Regions from separate parts of the Streptomyces sp. NPDC057963 genome, predicted to be linked through region 1. Evidence: riboswitches for the same ligand, from Rfam matches in the RefSeq annotation. Region 1 holds a riboswitch; the other holds the start of a gene.
What was found. A riboswitch is a leader RNA that binds a small molecule or an ion and turns the genes downstream of it on or off. The one in region 1 is predicted to bind S-adenosylmethionine.
Positions count from the first base shown of each region.

Region 2: linked by a shared signal. The riboswitch ahead of thrC (threonine synthase) and the one ahead of ACFVT1_RS20385 (aminotransferase class V-fold PLP-dependent enzyme) in region 1 are both predicted to bind S-adenosylmethionine.

Region 1 is NZ_JBHVPX010000008.1:138,068-145,542, reverse strand. Features, by position in the region: gene ACFVT1_RS20405 (NYN domain-containing protein) at 1-279, opposite strand, end outside; gene ACFVT1_RS20400 (hypothetical protein) at 317-559, opposite strand; gene ACFVT1_RS20395 (rhomboid family intramembrane serine protease) at 721-1,473, shown strand; gene ACFVT1_RS20390 (Lrp/AsnC family transcriptional regulator) at 1,470-1,751, shown strand; gene ACFVT1_RS20385 (aminotransferase class V-fold PLP-dependent enzyme) at 1,832-3,208, opposite strand; SAM riboswitch class IV at 3,384-3,501, opposite strand; gene trpD (anthranilate phosphoribosyltransferase) at 3,585-4,649, opposite strand; gene ACFVT1_RS20375 (cytochrome bc complex cytochrome b subunit) at 4,775-6,400, opposite strand; gene ACFVT1_RS20370 (Rieske 2Fe-2S domain-containing protein) at 6,397-7,449, opposite strand; gene ACFVT1_RS20365 (c-type cytochrome) at 7,446-7,475, opposite strand, start outside.
Region 2 is NZ_JBHVPX010000001.1:588,850-596,324, reverse strand. Features, by position in the region: gene ACFVT1_RS02810 (ABC transporter substrate-binding protein) at 109-1,407, shown strand; gene ACFVT1_RS02805 (DUF3263 domain-containing protein) at 1,512-1,778, shown strand; gene otsB (trehalose-phosphatase) at 1,969-2,847, shown strand; gene ACFVT1_RS02795 (trehalose-6-phosphate synthase) at 2,852-4,243, opposite strand; gene ACFVT1_RS02790 (glucosyl-3-phosphoglycerate synthase) at 4,298-5,242, opposite strand; SAM riboswitch class I at 5,396-5,522, shown strand; gene thrC (threonine synthase) at 5,540-6,859, shown strand; gene ACFVT1_RS02780 (MoaD/ThiS family protein) at 6,889-7,167, shown strand.

The DNA of each region.
Region 1 (7,475 bases):
CCCCTCCTTGAGCCGTTCACCGATCCGCTGCCGGAACAGTGCGTCGCTCTCCAGGGCGGCCGCCATCGCGTTCCCGGCGAACTTGGCGCGCCGGGTCGGGGTGAAGCGGGCGTACTGTCTCAGCTGGGCCGGGAGTTCGGTGAGCGTGAGGCCGCCGAACGCGTCCGAGACCAGCGCGACGACCCGCCGCCGCACGGCTTCGGGCAGCGGGCGGTCGAGCGCCTCGACGGCGTCGCCGGCCGCCTCGGCCGACTCTGCGCCGCTAGCGGGCTGCTCCACCATCCGTCACCCCAAATTGTCTGTCCGCGCGGCTCCGTCAGGAGTCGGCACCCGGCCTGGCCACCAGTTCGATCTGATCCACCGCGTTGCACCAACGGCAGCGCACCGACTCGATGGTCTCACTGACCACCTCGCGTTCCTCGACGGTGGACTCCCCGGCCAGGTCGAGATGGACGTACTCGACGACCTTGGAGGAGCGCGTCACGTCGAAACGCGTGAGGTTTCCGCAGAGCGTGCAGCGCCAGCGGGTCCCGTCGGTCGGCTGGGGAACCGTCGTCATCGTGCGTCCTCTTTCGTCGAGCCTCGTGCTGCCTGCTTCAAGGATCTCGCGGTGCGCCGTCGAACTGCGGATGTCCTGCGGTTACCCTACGGCCTCGGTGCGTCCCCCCGACACGGCGAGGCGGTCTGTCCCGTTCCCTCCGCTTGCGTCATGCTCTGTTCATGATCGATCGGCGTGCTGCGGCCGGCAGGCTGACCAGGGGGCTGCTACGGACGGTCACCTCGGGCGGCCCCCTGGTGACCCATGCCCTGATCGCCCTGTGCTGTCTGGTGTTCCTGATCAGCCCGCTCTCCGGGCTCAATCCGCCCTCCGGCACCGCCGACGCCCTGCTCGCCGCCCAGGCGGGGTACTTCGAACGCTGGGGGGTGATCCCGAGCGAACTGTGGGACGGCTCCGCACGCGCCCTGCTCACCCCGCTCACCGCCCTCTTCGTGCACGGCAGCTGGCTGCATCTGCTCGGCAACATGCTCTTCCTGTACGTGTTCGGGGCGATGGCCGAGGAGCGCATGGGGCGTATCGAGTTCACCTTCTTCTACGTCGCCTGCGGCTATCTCGCCCTGGTCGCCTACGCCGCCGCGCACGCCACGTCCGACCAGACCCTCGTCGGCGCGTCGGGGGCGATCTCGGCGGTGCTCGGGGCGTTCCTCTACCTGTTCCCCAGGGCCCGGGTCACCAGTCTGTTCCCGTTCCTCTTCTTCCTGCCGCTGCGCTTCCCCGCCTGGATCGTGCTGATCTTCTGGTTCGTCCTGCAGTGGCTGGCGGTCCGGGGCGCGGGCAGCGGAGGGCCCGGCGTGGCCTATCTGGCCCATGTGGTCGGCTTCGCCCTCGGCTTCCTCTACGCCTGGGGACGCTACCGGCGTGCGGATAGAGTGAAGTCACCAGCCGCGGCCACCGAGGGAGAAAACCAGCCGTGATCACCGCGATCGTGCTCATCAAAACCAGCGTGGACCGGATTCCCGAGATCGCCGAGGCCATCGCCGCGCTGGACAGCGTCAGCGAGGTCTTCTCGGTCACCGGTACGTACGACCTGATCGCCATGGTCCGGGTGGCCAAGCACGACGACCTGGCGGACGTCATCCCCGGCCGGATCAGCAAGATCCCCGGCGTCGCCGCCACCGACACGCATGTGGCCTTCCGTACGTACTCGCAGCATGACCTGGAGGCCGCCTTCGCCATCGGCCTCGACGCGTAGGTACGCCGCTCACCGCGGCGTGACACTTCGGCGGGGGACGGGCAGCCGAGCCCGTCCCCCGCCGAAGTGCTGTGCGGCCGTCAGAGCTGCGCCGTGCCCCGGTCCGGGACGCAGCGGCCGCCCTCGGTGCGGTACTTCCACTGGGCGCCCTCGCTCACCAGTTCCCTGACGGCGCGGACGAAGCGCTCGATGTGCTCGTCCGGCGTACCGGCCCCGAAGCTCACCCGGATCGCGTTCAGCGAGCGTTCCCCCGGCTCGGCCTCCGGCGCGCCGCACTCACCGACCTCCTGCGGGTCGCTGCCCAGCAGGGTGCGGACCAGCGGGTGGGCGCAGAACAGTCCGTCGCGGACTCCGATGCCGTACTCGGCGGAGAGTGCGGCGGCGAAGTGCGAGCTGTTCCAGCCCTCCACGACGAAGGAGATGACGCCGACCCTCGGGGCGTCGTCGCCGAACAGCGAGAGCACCTTGACCTCGGAGACGTCGGCGAGTCCGGCCCGGACGGCGGCGACGAGGTGCTGCTCCCGGGCGACCAACTGGTCGAAGCCCGCCTCGGTGAGTGCCTTGCAGGCGGAGGCGATGGAGTACACGCCGATGACGTTGGGGGAACCGGCCTCGTGGCGGGCGGCGGTGGAGTGCCACTCGACGTCCACGCCGCCGTCGGCGCGGCGGGCGACCTTGCGCGAGGCGCCGCCGCCGGCCAGGTACGGCTCGGCGTCCTGCAGCCAGTCGGCCCGGCCCGCGAGCACCCCCGAGCCGAACGGCGCGTACAGCTTGTGCCCGGAGAACGCGACCCAGTCGACGTCCAGCTCCGCGATGTCGACGGGGTGGTGCGGGGCCAGCTGCGCCGCGTCCAGCACGATCCGGGCACCGTGCGCGTGCGCGGCGGCGGCCAGCTCCTTCACCGGCCACAGCTCGCCGGTGACGTTGGAGGCGCCGGTGACGCAGACCAGCGCGGGGCCGTAGGGGTCGCGGTCGGCGAGGGCCCGCTCCAGCGTCTCGACGGCCTGGGCGGGGGTGCGCGGGGCGTTCAGGTAGGTCACCCGGGCGTCGCGCCACGGCAGCAGCGAGGCGTGGTGCTCGGTCTCGTACACGAAGACCTGGCAGTCGGCCGGGACGACCGCGGCCAGCAGGTTGAGGGAGTCGGTGGTCGAGCGGGTGAAGATCACCTGGTCGTCCGCGCGGCAGCCGAGGAACTCGGCGACGGTCGCGCGGCTGTTCTCGAAGAGGTCCGTGGAGAGCTGCGAGAGGTACCCGGCGCCGCGGTGGACGCTGCCGTAGTACGGGGCGTACGCGGCGATGTCGTCCCAGACGCGCTGCAGGGCGGGGGCGCTGGCGGCGTAGTCGAGAGCGGCGTACGCGACCTCGCCGCCCGTGACCAGCGGAACCGTTACATCCTTGCCCAGAACCGACAGAGGGGCACAAAGCGACTGATCGGCGGCAGCGGTGAAGACAGACATGGCGAACTCCCGTAACAGGCAGGCGAATTGCGTGCGCCGGCGGATACGCGGCAGCGCAGCGGAAAGAGAAAAAGGGTGTGCGGAGGAGGGCCGGGAAGCCCTATCGCATTCGCTTGCTCACAAGAGACTCCCTAGGGACCAGGACCCCGGGGGCTGGCATTCACAGATGCCGAGGGGCCCGCGCTTGCCGCAGACCTCGCTGCCTACGGCCTGGTCTTCACCCGGGGCACCCCGCCACGGACGGAGGGTTGCCGGACAGCGGGCCGGGGCCGTAGTCGCTGTCACTCATGACCTGCTCAGCATCTTGCCATACGTACGTCGACGCGCAAGGCGCGGTCCAGGATCCGGACCGCGCCCTGCGTCACATTCCGTCCGCTCAGGCGTTGCTGACCGCCACCCAGCGCTCCAGCACCTGCCGGGCCGCCCCCGAGTCGATGGACTCGGCGGCCTTCGCGATCCCGGCGGCCAGCTGCTCGTTCAGCGTGCCGTCCGTCGGGTCCAGGGCCACCAGCGCCGCCGCCGAGTTGAGCAGCACGGCCTCCCGTACGGGCCCCTGCTCGCCCGCCAGCAACCGGCGGGCCACATCCGCGTTGTACGAGGCGTCGGCGCCGCGCAGCGCCTGTGCCGGCACCAGCTCCAGACCGACGTCGCGCGGGTCGAACGCCTCCTCGCTCACCGCTCCGTCCCGGACCACCCAGACGCGCGAGGTAGCGGTCGTCGCCAGCTCGTCCAGGCCGTCGTCGCCGCGGAAGACCAGCGCCGAATTGCCGCGCTCGGCGAGGACACCGGCGACGATGGGCGCCATCCGCAGATCGGCGACGCCGATCGCCTGGGAGCGGACGTTGGCCGGGTTGGTGAGCGGCCCGAGGATGTTGAACGTCGTCGGGGCGCCGAGCTCCTTGCGGGCCCTGGAGACGTACCGCAGGGCGGGATGGAACTTCACCGCGAAGCAGAAGGTGATCCCCGCCTCCTCGGCGACCTCGACGACCCGCTGCGCGCTGAGCTCCAGATTGACGCCGAGCTTCTCCAGCACGTCGGAGGAACCGCTCGCCGAGGAGGAGGCGCGGTTGCCGTGCTTGACGACCTTGGCGCCGGTACCCGCGACGACGATCGCGGACATCGTGGAGATGTTGACCGTCTTGGCGAGATCGCCGCCGGTGCCGACGATGTCGACCGTGCGACCGGGCACGTGGATGGTGTGGGCGTGCTCGTACATCGCGCGCACCAGGCCCGACACCTCGTCGACCGTCTCGCCCTTGGCACGCAGGGCCACCGCGAAACCGGCGATCTGCACATCGGTCGCCTCACCGGCCATGATGCGGTCCATCGCCCACGCGGTGTCGTCCGCGTTCAGGTCCTCGCCGCGCAGCAGTGGATTCAGCACGCCGGGCCAGGAACGGTCCGCCACGCTGTCGCCGCCGACCGGGGTCACAACGTTCATGGTCCACTCCTGGGGGTCCACAGCCGATAAAAGGGGATGTCCCCACCCTATCGAGCGCCGGGGACAGCGAAGAGCCCCGTCCATCGGATGGACGGGGCTCCTGCTGTGGCGATCAGTTCAGGCGATCAGTGGTGACCGTGGCCGCTGGTGATCTCCTTGTACTCCTCGGTGGTGGGCTTGGCGATCTGGTTGTCCTCGCCGAAGTAGCCCTTGCTGAGCTTGGCGCGCAGCTTCTGCAGGGCGGAGACCTTGCGCTCGACACCGTTCTCGTCGACCGTCGGGCCGATCTCGACCGGCTGGTACTGCTCGTGCGCGGTGAGCGTGTGCAGCTGCTCCGGACCGAGCGGCTCGTGGATCTCGACGAACTCACCGTGCGGCAGGCGCTTGATGATGCCGGACTCGCGCCCGTGCAGCACCTTCTCCTTGTCGCGGCGCTGGAGGCCGAGGCAGATCCGGCGAGTGATGACGAACGCGAGGACCGGGCCGACGAAGATGAAGATCCGGACGAACCAGGAGATGGCGTTCAGCGACAGGTGGAAGTGCGTGGCCCACAGGTCGTTGCCACCGCCGATGAAGACGATGACGTACTCGGTGATCCAGGCGACGCCGAAGGCCGTCCGGGTCGGGGCGTTGCGCGGGCGGTCCAGGATGTGGTGCTCGCGCTTGTCCCCGGTGATCCAGGACTCGACGAACGGGTAGACCGCGATGATCGCGAGCACCAGTCCGAAGGCCATCAGCGGGATGAACACGCCCAGGACCAGCGTGTGGCCCCAGAGGTTGATCTCCCAGCCCGGCATCACTCGGATCAGACCCTCGGCGAAGCCCATGTACCAGTCGGGCTGGGCGCCGGTGGACACCTGGTCCGGGCGGTACGGGCCGATCGCCCAGATCGGGTTGATCGAGGCGATGGCCGCGATGACGGCGATGATGCCGAAGACCAGGAAGAAGAACCCGCCGGCCTTCGCCATGTACACCGGCAGCAGCGGCATGCCGACGACGTTCTTGTTGCTGCGGCCGGGACCCGCGAACTGCGTGTGCTTGTGGTAGAAGACCAGGATCAGGTGCGCCACCAGCAGACCGAGCATGATGCCCGGCAGCAGCAGGATGTGGATCGAGTAGAACCGGGCGACGAAGTCGTGGCCGGGGAACTCTCCGCCGAACAGGAACATCGAGATGTACGTGCCGACGATCGGCATCGACAGGATCGCGCCCTGGGTGAAGCGGACACCCGTACCGGAGAGCAGGTCGTCCGGGAGCGAGTAGCCGGTGAAGCCGGTGAACATGCCCAGCACGAACAGCAGGAAGCCGAAGAGCCAGTTGATCTCGCGCGGCTTGCGGAACGCACCCGTGAAGAAGACGCGCATCATGTGCACGAACATGCCGGCCAGGAAGATCAGCGCGGCCCAGTGGTGGATCTGGCGAACCAGCAGACCACCGCGGACGTCGAAGCTGATGTCCAGCGTCGAGGCGTAGGCCTCGGACATCCGGATGCCCTGCATCGGCTCGTACGAGCCGTGGTACACGACCTCGTTCATGCTCGGGTGGAAGAACAGCGTCAGGTACACACCCGTGAGGATGATGATGACGAAGCTGTAGAGGGCGATCTCACCGAGCATGAAGGACCAGTGGTCCGGGAAGATCTTGCGCATGTTGGCCTTGGCCAGGGAGTAGATCCCGAGCCGGCCGTCCGCCCAGTCGGCCACCCGCTCACCGGCGGGCGCCTTGCGCTGTGTGTCGGTCGCAGTACTCATCCGCGCTCCCAGAATGCAGGACCGACGGGCTCATCGAAGTCACCGAGCGCCTCGAGGTTGCCCTCGCTGTTCACGCCGATCCGCAGCTGCGGAAGGGCGTGACCGGCCGGACCGAAGATGACGCGGGCGCCGTCGGAGAGGTCGAAGGTGGACTGGTGGCACGGGCAGAGCACGTGGTGCGTCTGCTGCTCGTACAGGCTGATCGGGCAGCCGACGTGAGTGCAGATCTTGGAGAAGGCCACGATGCCCTCGTGGGCCCACTCGCGCTCGCGCTTGTCCTTGATGTTCTCCGGCTGGATACGGATGATCATCAGTGCGGCCTTGGCGATCTGGTTCTGGAAGTCCTCCGCGTCCTCCGACAGCCCCTCGGGCATGGCGAAGGTCAGCGAACCGACGGCGACGTCCTCGGGACGCAGCGGCTCCATCGTGTTCATGTTGATGAGCTGCTTGCCCTTGGCCCACAGGGTGTTGCGGAGCTTCTTCTCCGGCAGCGGACCGAGGTCGCGCAGCAGCACCACACCGGAGAGCGGCACCAGGGCCAGCGCGCCGAACATGGTGTTGCGGATCAGCTTGCGCCGGCCGAGCGCGGACTCCTCGGCACCGGCCGCGAAGTCCGCGAGGACCTTCGCCTTGACCTCGGGCGTGGCCTCGATGGCGTGCCGGTCGTCGGCGACCTCCACGTCGGACATCAGGGTGCGTGCCCAGTGGACGGCACCGGCGCCGATCGCGAAGAGGGCCACACCCAGGGTCAGCCCCAGGGAGAAGTTGAGCGCGCTCACATGGCCGAAGGGCCAGATGTACACGATCTTGTCGACCGGGAAGACGACGTACGAGGCGATGAAGCCCACCGTCGCCAGCATGGACACGGTGAACATGAGCGCGACGGTGCGCTCGGAGCGCTTCGCGGCACGTTCGTCGATGTCCTGGATGCGCGGCTTGTGAGCCGGCAGCCCGGGGTCGGCGAACGGGTCGTCCGCAACCTTTACCGCGCCGTGCGCGGGGTCCTGCTCAGCGGGCAGGTTCTCGTCTGGAATCTCTTGGCTACTCATGACTTCTTGGCCTTAGCGGTGTGGGC
Region 2 (7,475 bases), on a different contig from region 1:
ATCCGGTGACGTTGCGAAAGCGATACCGCGCTGGTGTAGACCTCCGACGACCGTCCGAGGGAGGATCGCACCTCATCCGGAGGCCCCACGAGGACGTGGCCGGCCCGGATGACACGACGGACAAGGACGGTCTGGGCTGTGGAGCGGCGCTACTCGGGACTTATAGCGGCTGTGGCCGCACTGGGACTGGCAGCAACGTCATCGGGCTGCGGGGGCACCGGCAAGGGATCGGGGGACGTCACCCTCAGGCTCGTCGCGGCCGACTACGGCACTGGCGCGGCCAACAGCTCCGAGAAGTACTGGGCCCGGCTCGTGAAGGGCTTCGAGGCGTCCCACCCCGGCATCAGAATCGATGTCAGCGTCTACGCGTGGACGGACATCGACCGCGAGGTCGCCGGGATGGTGAAAAAGGGGCAGGCCCCCGACATCGCCCAGATCGGTTCGTACGCCGACTACGCCAAGGCCGGCAAGCTCTACCGGGCCGACCAGTTGCTGACCATCCCCGCCCAGGCCAACTTCCTGCCGCACCTCGCCGAGGCGGGCAGCGTGGACCGGACCCAGTACGGAATGCCGTTCGTCGCCAGCACCCGGCTGCTCTTCTACAACAAGAAGTACTTCGCTCAGGCCGGCCTCGACGCCCCGCGGACCTGGAACGACATACGCGAGGACGCGGGGGTGCTCAAGCAGCGCGGCGTGACCTACCCGATCGCGCTGCCGTTCGGCCCGGAGGAGGCCCAGGGCGAGACGATGATGTGGCTGCTCGGCGGGGGCAGCGGCTACGTCGACGACGCCGGTTCGTACCAGATCGACTCGGCCGAGAACGTCAGGACGTTCGACTGGCTGCGGACGAACCTGGTCGACAAGGGCCTCGTGGGCCCGGTCGCGCCCGGCAAGCTCGACCGGGGCAAGGCGTTCGCCGCGTTCACGCGCGGCGAGGTCGGCATGCTGAACGGCCACCCGACGCTGATGCAGGAGGCCGAGAAGAAGGGCGTCCAGGTCGGCATGGTCCCGCTGCCCGGTGCCGGCGGCCCCTCCAAGGGCTCGCTGGGCGTCGCCGACTGGATCATGGGCTTCAAGCAGCGCGGCCACCGGGCGGAGATGGGTAAATTCTTCAACTACCTGTTCACCGACAAGAACGTCATCGACTTCGCCGACGAGTACGACTTGCTGCCGGTCACCGACAGCGCTTCCGCGGCGATGGAGTCCGACCCCCGCTACAAGCCGCTGCGGAAGTTCCTGGCCGCGCTGCCGAACGCGGAGTTCTACCCGTACGGCAAGACGTCCTGGGCCCGCACCAGCGAGTCGATCAAGGGGAACATCGGCAAGGCGGTCGAACCGGGCGGCAGCTCCGCGAGCACGCTGGGACGGATCGCACGGGACGCGACGGCGGCGGAGGGCGCCGAGTAGCGCAGGACGCGAGCGGAGGGCGGACGGAGGACGCCGGGCACCGGGCCGCGGAGCGGCCGGGGGAACGGGTGTCGGCTCCCCGGCCGGGCGATAGGTTGGCTGATGTGACCACCCCCTCGAACGGCCCCGGCACCGCGGACGGCCCCGGCGGCCTCTCCGACCGGGACCGTGCCGTGCTCGCCGTCGAGCGGCAGTCGTGGGCCGGGCCCGGGGCGAAGGACCGCGCGATCCGCGAACGGCTCGGCATCTCGCCGACGCGCTACTACCAACTGCTCAACGCCCTCCTCGACGACCGCCGGGCCCTGGAGGCCGACCCCGTGACGGTGAACCGCCTGCGCCGCGTACGGGACGCGAAGCGGGGCCGCCGCTGAGGCGAGCGTGTCCGGAGCGCCGCTGCGGTTCTCGCCCGGCGGCCTCGGGCTCCTCGGGCTCCTCGCGCTCCTCGGGCTCCTCAGGTCTCTCGGGTCCCTCGGCGATCGAAGAGCGGGGGGCCGGGGGCGGCGCCCCGGGGAAAGCCCGCCACAGGCCCCCGGCGCCGCGTCGCCGCTATAGGCTCGCCCCATGGGCAGCAACCCGCACGCATCCGCGCCGAGCGAGACCCCGTCCGAGCTCCCCACCCCCACCACCCCACCCGGCCGAGAAGCCCTCGACGCGATCCTCGCGCGCCCCGACCGCGCCGTCGTCGCGCTCGACTTCGACGGCACCCTCGCGGACATCGTCCCCGACCCGGAGCAGGCCCGAGCCCACCCCGGCGCCGTCGACGCGCTCGTCGCGCTCGCCCCGAAAGTGGCCTCCATCGCCGTGATCACCGGCCGCCCGGCCGGCGTCGCGGTCCGGCACGGCGGCTTCGCCGGAGTACGGGGACTGGACCACCTCGTCGTCCTCGGCCACTACGGCGCCGAACGCTGGGACGCCGTGACCGGCACCGTCCGCGCCCCCGCCCCGCACCCCGGCACGGCCGCGGTCCGCGCCGAACTCCCCGGTGTGCTCGACCGGTTCGGCTCATGGCGCGGCACCTGGATCGAAGAGAAGGGCCAGGCGCTCGCCGTCCACACCCGCCGCGCCGCCGACCCGCAGGCCGCGTTCGAGGCCCTGCGCGAACCCCTCGGCGAGCTCGCCGCCCGCCACGGACTGATCGTCGAACCGGGCCGGCTGGTCCTGGAGTTGCGCCCGCCGGGCACGGACAAGGGCGTGGCGCTCGCGCGCTACGTACGGGAGATGGACGCCGAGTCCGTCCTCTACGCGGGCGACGACCTGGGCGACCTCGCCGCGTACGCCGCCGTGGAGAAGCTCCGCACCGAGGGCCCCGACGGCATCCCCGGCCTGCTGGTGTGCAGCGGCAGCGCGGAGGTGCCCGAACTGGCCGAACGCGCGGACCTGCTGCTCGACGGCCCGGGGGCCGTCATCGCCTTCCTGGCGGCGCTGGCCGAGCGCGTCTGACGGCTCACTCCCGCCGCAACGCGTCCAGCTGGTCGAGGAACCACTGCTGCGGCGGGAGCGCCACCGCCGCCGCGGCCAGCCGTTCGGTGCGCGCGGCCCGTTCGTCGTCCGCCATCGTGAGCGCCTCGTGCAGCGCCGCGGCGGTCGCGGACACGTCGTACGGGTTCACCACGACCGCGTCGCTGCCCAGCTCCTCGTACGCCCCCGCCTCCCGCGACAGCACCAGCGCGCAGCCGTGGTCGGAGACGACCGGGATCTCCTTGGCGACCAGGTTCATGCCGTCGCGGATCGGGTTGACGAGCGCCACGTCGGCCAGCCGGTACGCGGCGAGCGAGCGGGCGAAGTCGTCCTTGACGTGCAGTACGACCGGCGTCCAGCCCGCCGTGCCGTACGCGGCGTTGATGTCGTCGGCGACCTGCCGGACCTCGGCCGTGTAGTCGCGGTACACCGTCAGGTCCTGCCGCGAGGGGTAGGCGAAGGCGACGTGGACGACGCGCTCGCGCCATTCGGGCCGCTCGTCCAGGAGCGCGCGGTAGGCGAGCAGCCCGCGCACGATGTTCTTGGACAGTTCCGTCCGGTCCACTCGTACGATCGTCCTCCGCCCGGGGCCGACCTGCTCCCGGAGCGCCGCCATCCGCTCGTCCACGTCCGCCTCGTGCGCGCGCCGGCGCAGGAAGTCCGCGTCCGCGCCGAGCCCGTGCACCCCGACCCTGGTCCGCCCCGTGCTGCCCAGGATCTCCGTGCAGCAGCCGACGAAGGCGTCCGCCCAGCGCCGGGTCAGGAACGCCGCCCGGTCCGCGCCCAGGATGCCGTGCAGCAACTGCTCGGCGATGTCGTCGGGAAGCAGGCGGAAGTAGTCGACGGGCGCCCACGGGGTGTGCGTGAAGTGGCCGATCCGCAGGTCGGGGCGGAGCTCGCGGAGCATGCCGGGCACCAGCGCCAGGTGGTAGTCCTGCACCAGCACCGCCGCGCCGGGACCCGCCTCCGCGGCGAGCGCCTCGGCGAAGGCCCGGTTGTACGTCTCGAACGACGCCCACTGCCGCCGGAACTCCGCGTCGAAGACCGGCTCCAGCGGGGTCTGGTACAGCAGGTGGTGGATGAACCAGAGCACCGAGTTTGCGATGCCGTTGTACGCGTCCGCGTGCACGGCCGCGTCGATGTCGAGCATCCGCACGCCCGGCTCACCGACCCCGCGCCGGACCGCCTCCCGGTCCCCGTCACCGAGCGCGGCGCACACCCACAGCTTGTCCTTGACGGCGCTCAGCCCGGAGACGAGCCCGCCGCCGCCCCGTTTCGCGTCGAGCGATCCGTCGGTGCCCAGCGCGTACGACACCGGGCCGCGGTTGGACGCGACGAGGACCTGGGCGGCGGGCTGGGCTTCGTGCTCGGAGACCATGTTGCGGAATCTAGCCCGATCACGAACCGCCCAAACGTGCGAAGTCGGGTCACGTCAGGCCGCGCGGCGTGAAATGTACTCCTCGATCTCGCGCATGGGCGGCCGCTCCTCGGTGTCCACCGCATGGGTGTGCGGTACGAAGCCGTCCTCACCGCGCTCGAACTGGGTGAGCGAAGGCCGCACCAGGTGCCCGCGGGACAGTCGGAGCTGGGCGGTCCGGTAGATCGCCGCCGCCATCCGGCCGAGCGCCTGACCGTCCTGGTGGCGGTGCTTGCGCACCCCCACGTCGACCTGGGCCAGCGCGTCCAGGCCCACCGTGTGCAGCGCGTCGACCAGGAGACCCAGTTCCACCCCGTAACCGACGGGGAAGGGCAGCTGTTCGAGGAGGGAGCGGCGTACGGCGTACTCGCCGCCCAGCGGCTGGACGAAACCGGCCAGCTGCGGCCAGTGCATATTGAGCAGCGGACGGGCCACCAGCTCGGTGACGCGGCCGCCCTGCCCGGCGGTGTCGCCGAGCGGCCGGTCGTACATCGCCTTGACGAACCGCACGTCCGGATCGGTCAGCAGCGGGCCCACGATGCCGGAGACGAAGTCGGCCGAGAAGTCCCTCAGGTCGGCGTCGACGAAGCAGACGATGTCACCGCCGGTCACCAGGAGCGACCGCCACAGCACCTCGCCCTTGCCGGGCACGGCGGGTATCCGGGGCAGTATGTCGTCCCGGTGGACCACCCGGGCGCCGGCCTCCCGGGCCACCTTCGCGGTGGCGTCCGTGGAACCGGAATCGATCACCACGAGTTCGTCGACGAGCTGGACCTTCTCCATCAGCTCGCGCCGGATCGTCGCGACGATCGCGCCGACCGTCGCCTCCTCGTTCAGCGCGGGCAGCACGACGCTCACGCTCCCGCGACCCGGTTCCTTGGCTGCGAGGAGCCGGTCCAGCGGGCGGTCGGCGACCGACCAGGAACGCCTGGCCAGCCAGCGTTCGACCTCTTCCAGCACGGTCGATACTCCCTGTATGTGATCCATCTCGCGGTTCGGACGACTATCTCAACTGTCCGCTGCTTCGGTTACAGTCTTGAACAACGCGGATGGCCGTCGCATGTCGGGGTCAGTCCGCCAATAAATGCCCGGATCGTCGATCTGGTGCCACAGCGCTCATCCAGAGGGACTGAGGGAACGGCCCGTTGAAGTCCCGGCAACCCTCCTGCCGACCGCGAGGTCAGGTAGGGAAGGTGCCAATTCCGTCTCGTGGCGAAATGCGCCGCGAGGAAGATGAGGAGAAAGGGCCTCGCCTCCATGGCTGCGCAGACTGTTGAAGTAAGCACCAATTCTTCCACCGGCGCTGACGCCGAGACCGGCACCGTCGACCTCGGTCCCGCCGCGGCGCTTTCCTGCCGCGAGTGCGGCGAGCGTTTCGAGCTCGGCCCCATTTTCGCCTGCGCGTCGTGTTTCGGGCCGCTCGAAGTGGCGTACGACCTGCCGAGCGGCTCCCCCGACGAGCTGAAGAAGCGCATCGAGGCCGGACCGAACAACATCTGGCGTTACGCGCCGCTGCTGCCGGTCCCCGCCGATGTCGCGGACAAGCCCAACATCAACCCCGGCTTCACCAAGCTGGTCAAGGCCGACAACCTCGCCCGCGAGCTGGGCGTCACCGGCGGCCTGTACGTCAAGGACGACTCCGGCAACCCGACGCACTCCTTCAAGGACCGGGTCGTCGCCATCGCCGTCGAGGCCGCCCGCGCCTTCGGATTCACCACCCTCTCCTGCTCCTCCACCGGCAACCTCGCCGGTGCGGTGGGCGCCGCCGCCGCCCGTGCCGGTTTCCGCTCCTGCGTGTTCATCCCGCACGACCTGGAACAGGGCAAGGTCGTCATGGCCGCGGTGTACGGCGGTGAGCTGGTCGGCATCGAGGGCAACTACGACGACGTCAACCGCTTCTGCTCGGAGCTCATCGGCGACCCGCTCGGCGAGGGCTGGGGCTTCGTCAACGTCAACCTGCGCCCCTACTACGGCGAGGGCTCCAAGACCCTGGCGTACGAGATCTGCGAGCAGCTCGGCTGGCGGCTGCCCGACCAGATCGTCATCCCGATCGCGTCCGGCTCGCAGCTCACGAAGATCGACAAGGGGCTCCAGGAGCTGATCAAGCTCGGTCTGGTCGAGGACAAGCCGTACAAGATCTTCGGTGCCCAGGCCGAGGGCTGCTCCCCGGTCTCCACCGCCTTCAAGGCCGGACTCGACGTCGTACGGCCCCAGAAGCCGAACACCATCGCCAAGTCCCTGGCGATCGGCAACCCGGCCGACGGCCCGTACGTCCTGGACATCGCCCGCCGCACCGGCGGCGCGGTCGAGGACGTCGACGACGAGCAGGTCGTCGATGCGATCAAGCTGCTGGCGCGCACCGAGGGCATCTTCGCGGAGACGGCCGGCGGGGTGACGGTCGGCGTGACGAAGAAGCTCATCGAGGCCGGTCTGCTCGACCCGGCGCTGACCACCGTCGTCCTCAACACCGGTGACGGCCTCAAGACCCTGGACGCGGTGGCCGCCACCTCGCAGGCGACCGCGACGATCCGCCCGAGCCTGGACGCGTTCCGCGCCGCCGGCCTCGCCACCAGCTGATCACCCGAGACCGAAGAGAGGCACCCGCCATGAGCGTCAAGGTCCGCATCCCCACCATCCTCCGCACCTACACGGGCGGCCAGGCCGAGGTCCCGGCGGAGGGCTCGACCCTCTCGCAGGTCATCGGGTCCCTGGAGCAGAACCACCCGGGCATCGCCGCCCGCGTCCTGGACGACCAGGGCAAGCTGCGCCGCTTCGTGAACGTGTACGTCAACGACGACGACGTGCGCTTCGAGGGCGGCCTGGAGACGGCGACGCCGGACGGCGCCGGCATCTCGATCATCCCGGCGGTCGCGGGCGGCTGCTGATCCCCTGTCCGGTTTCACGGCGTTATCGGAATTGCCCCCTCTGCGAGAGAAGCGGAGGGGGCAATTCTGCATGGTTGAGCGCGGTACAGTGTGGGAAGTCCCCCCAGCTGCCCGTGCCGCCCGCATACGAGAATGCGCCCGGTCGCGACAAGAAGCAGCCAAAGTGCTCGATCTCCTTGCGCCATAAGTCGCCTTTGCCCGGCCCGACTTGCCCTGGAATCTCATGAATCCCTCATATTCGGGCGTTCGGTGCTGCCCAGAATTCTCGTCCGATTGACCTGTTGCAGAGGGCAGTTGGGCAGATACAT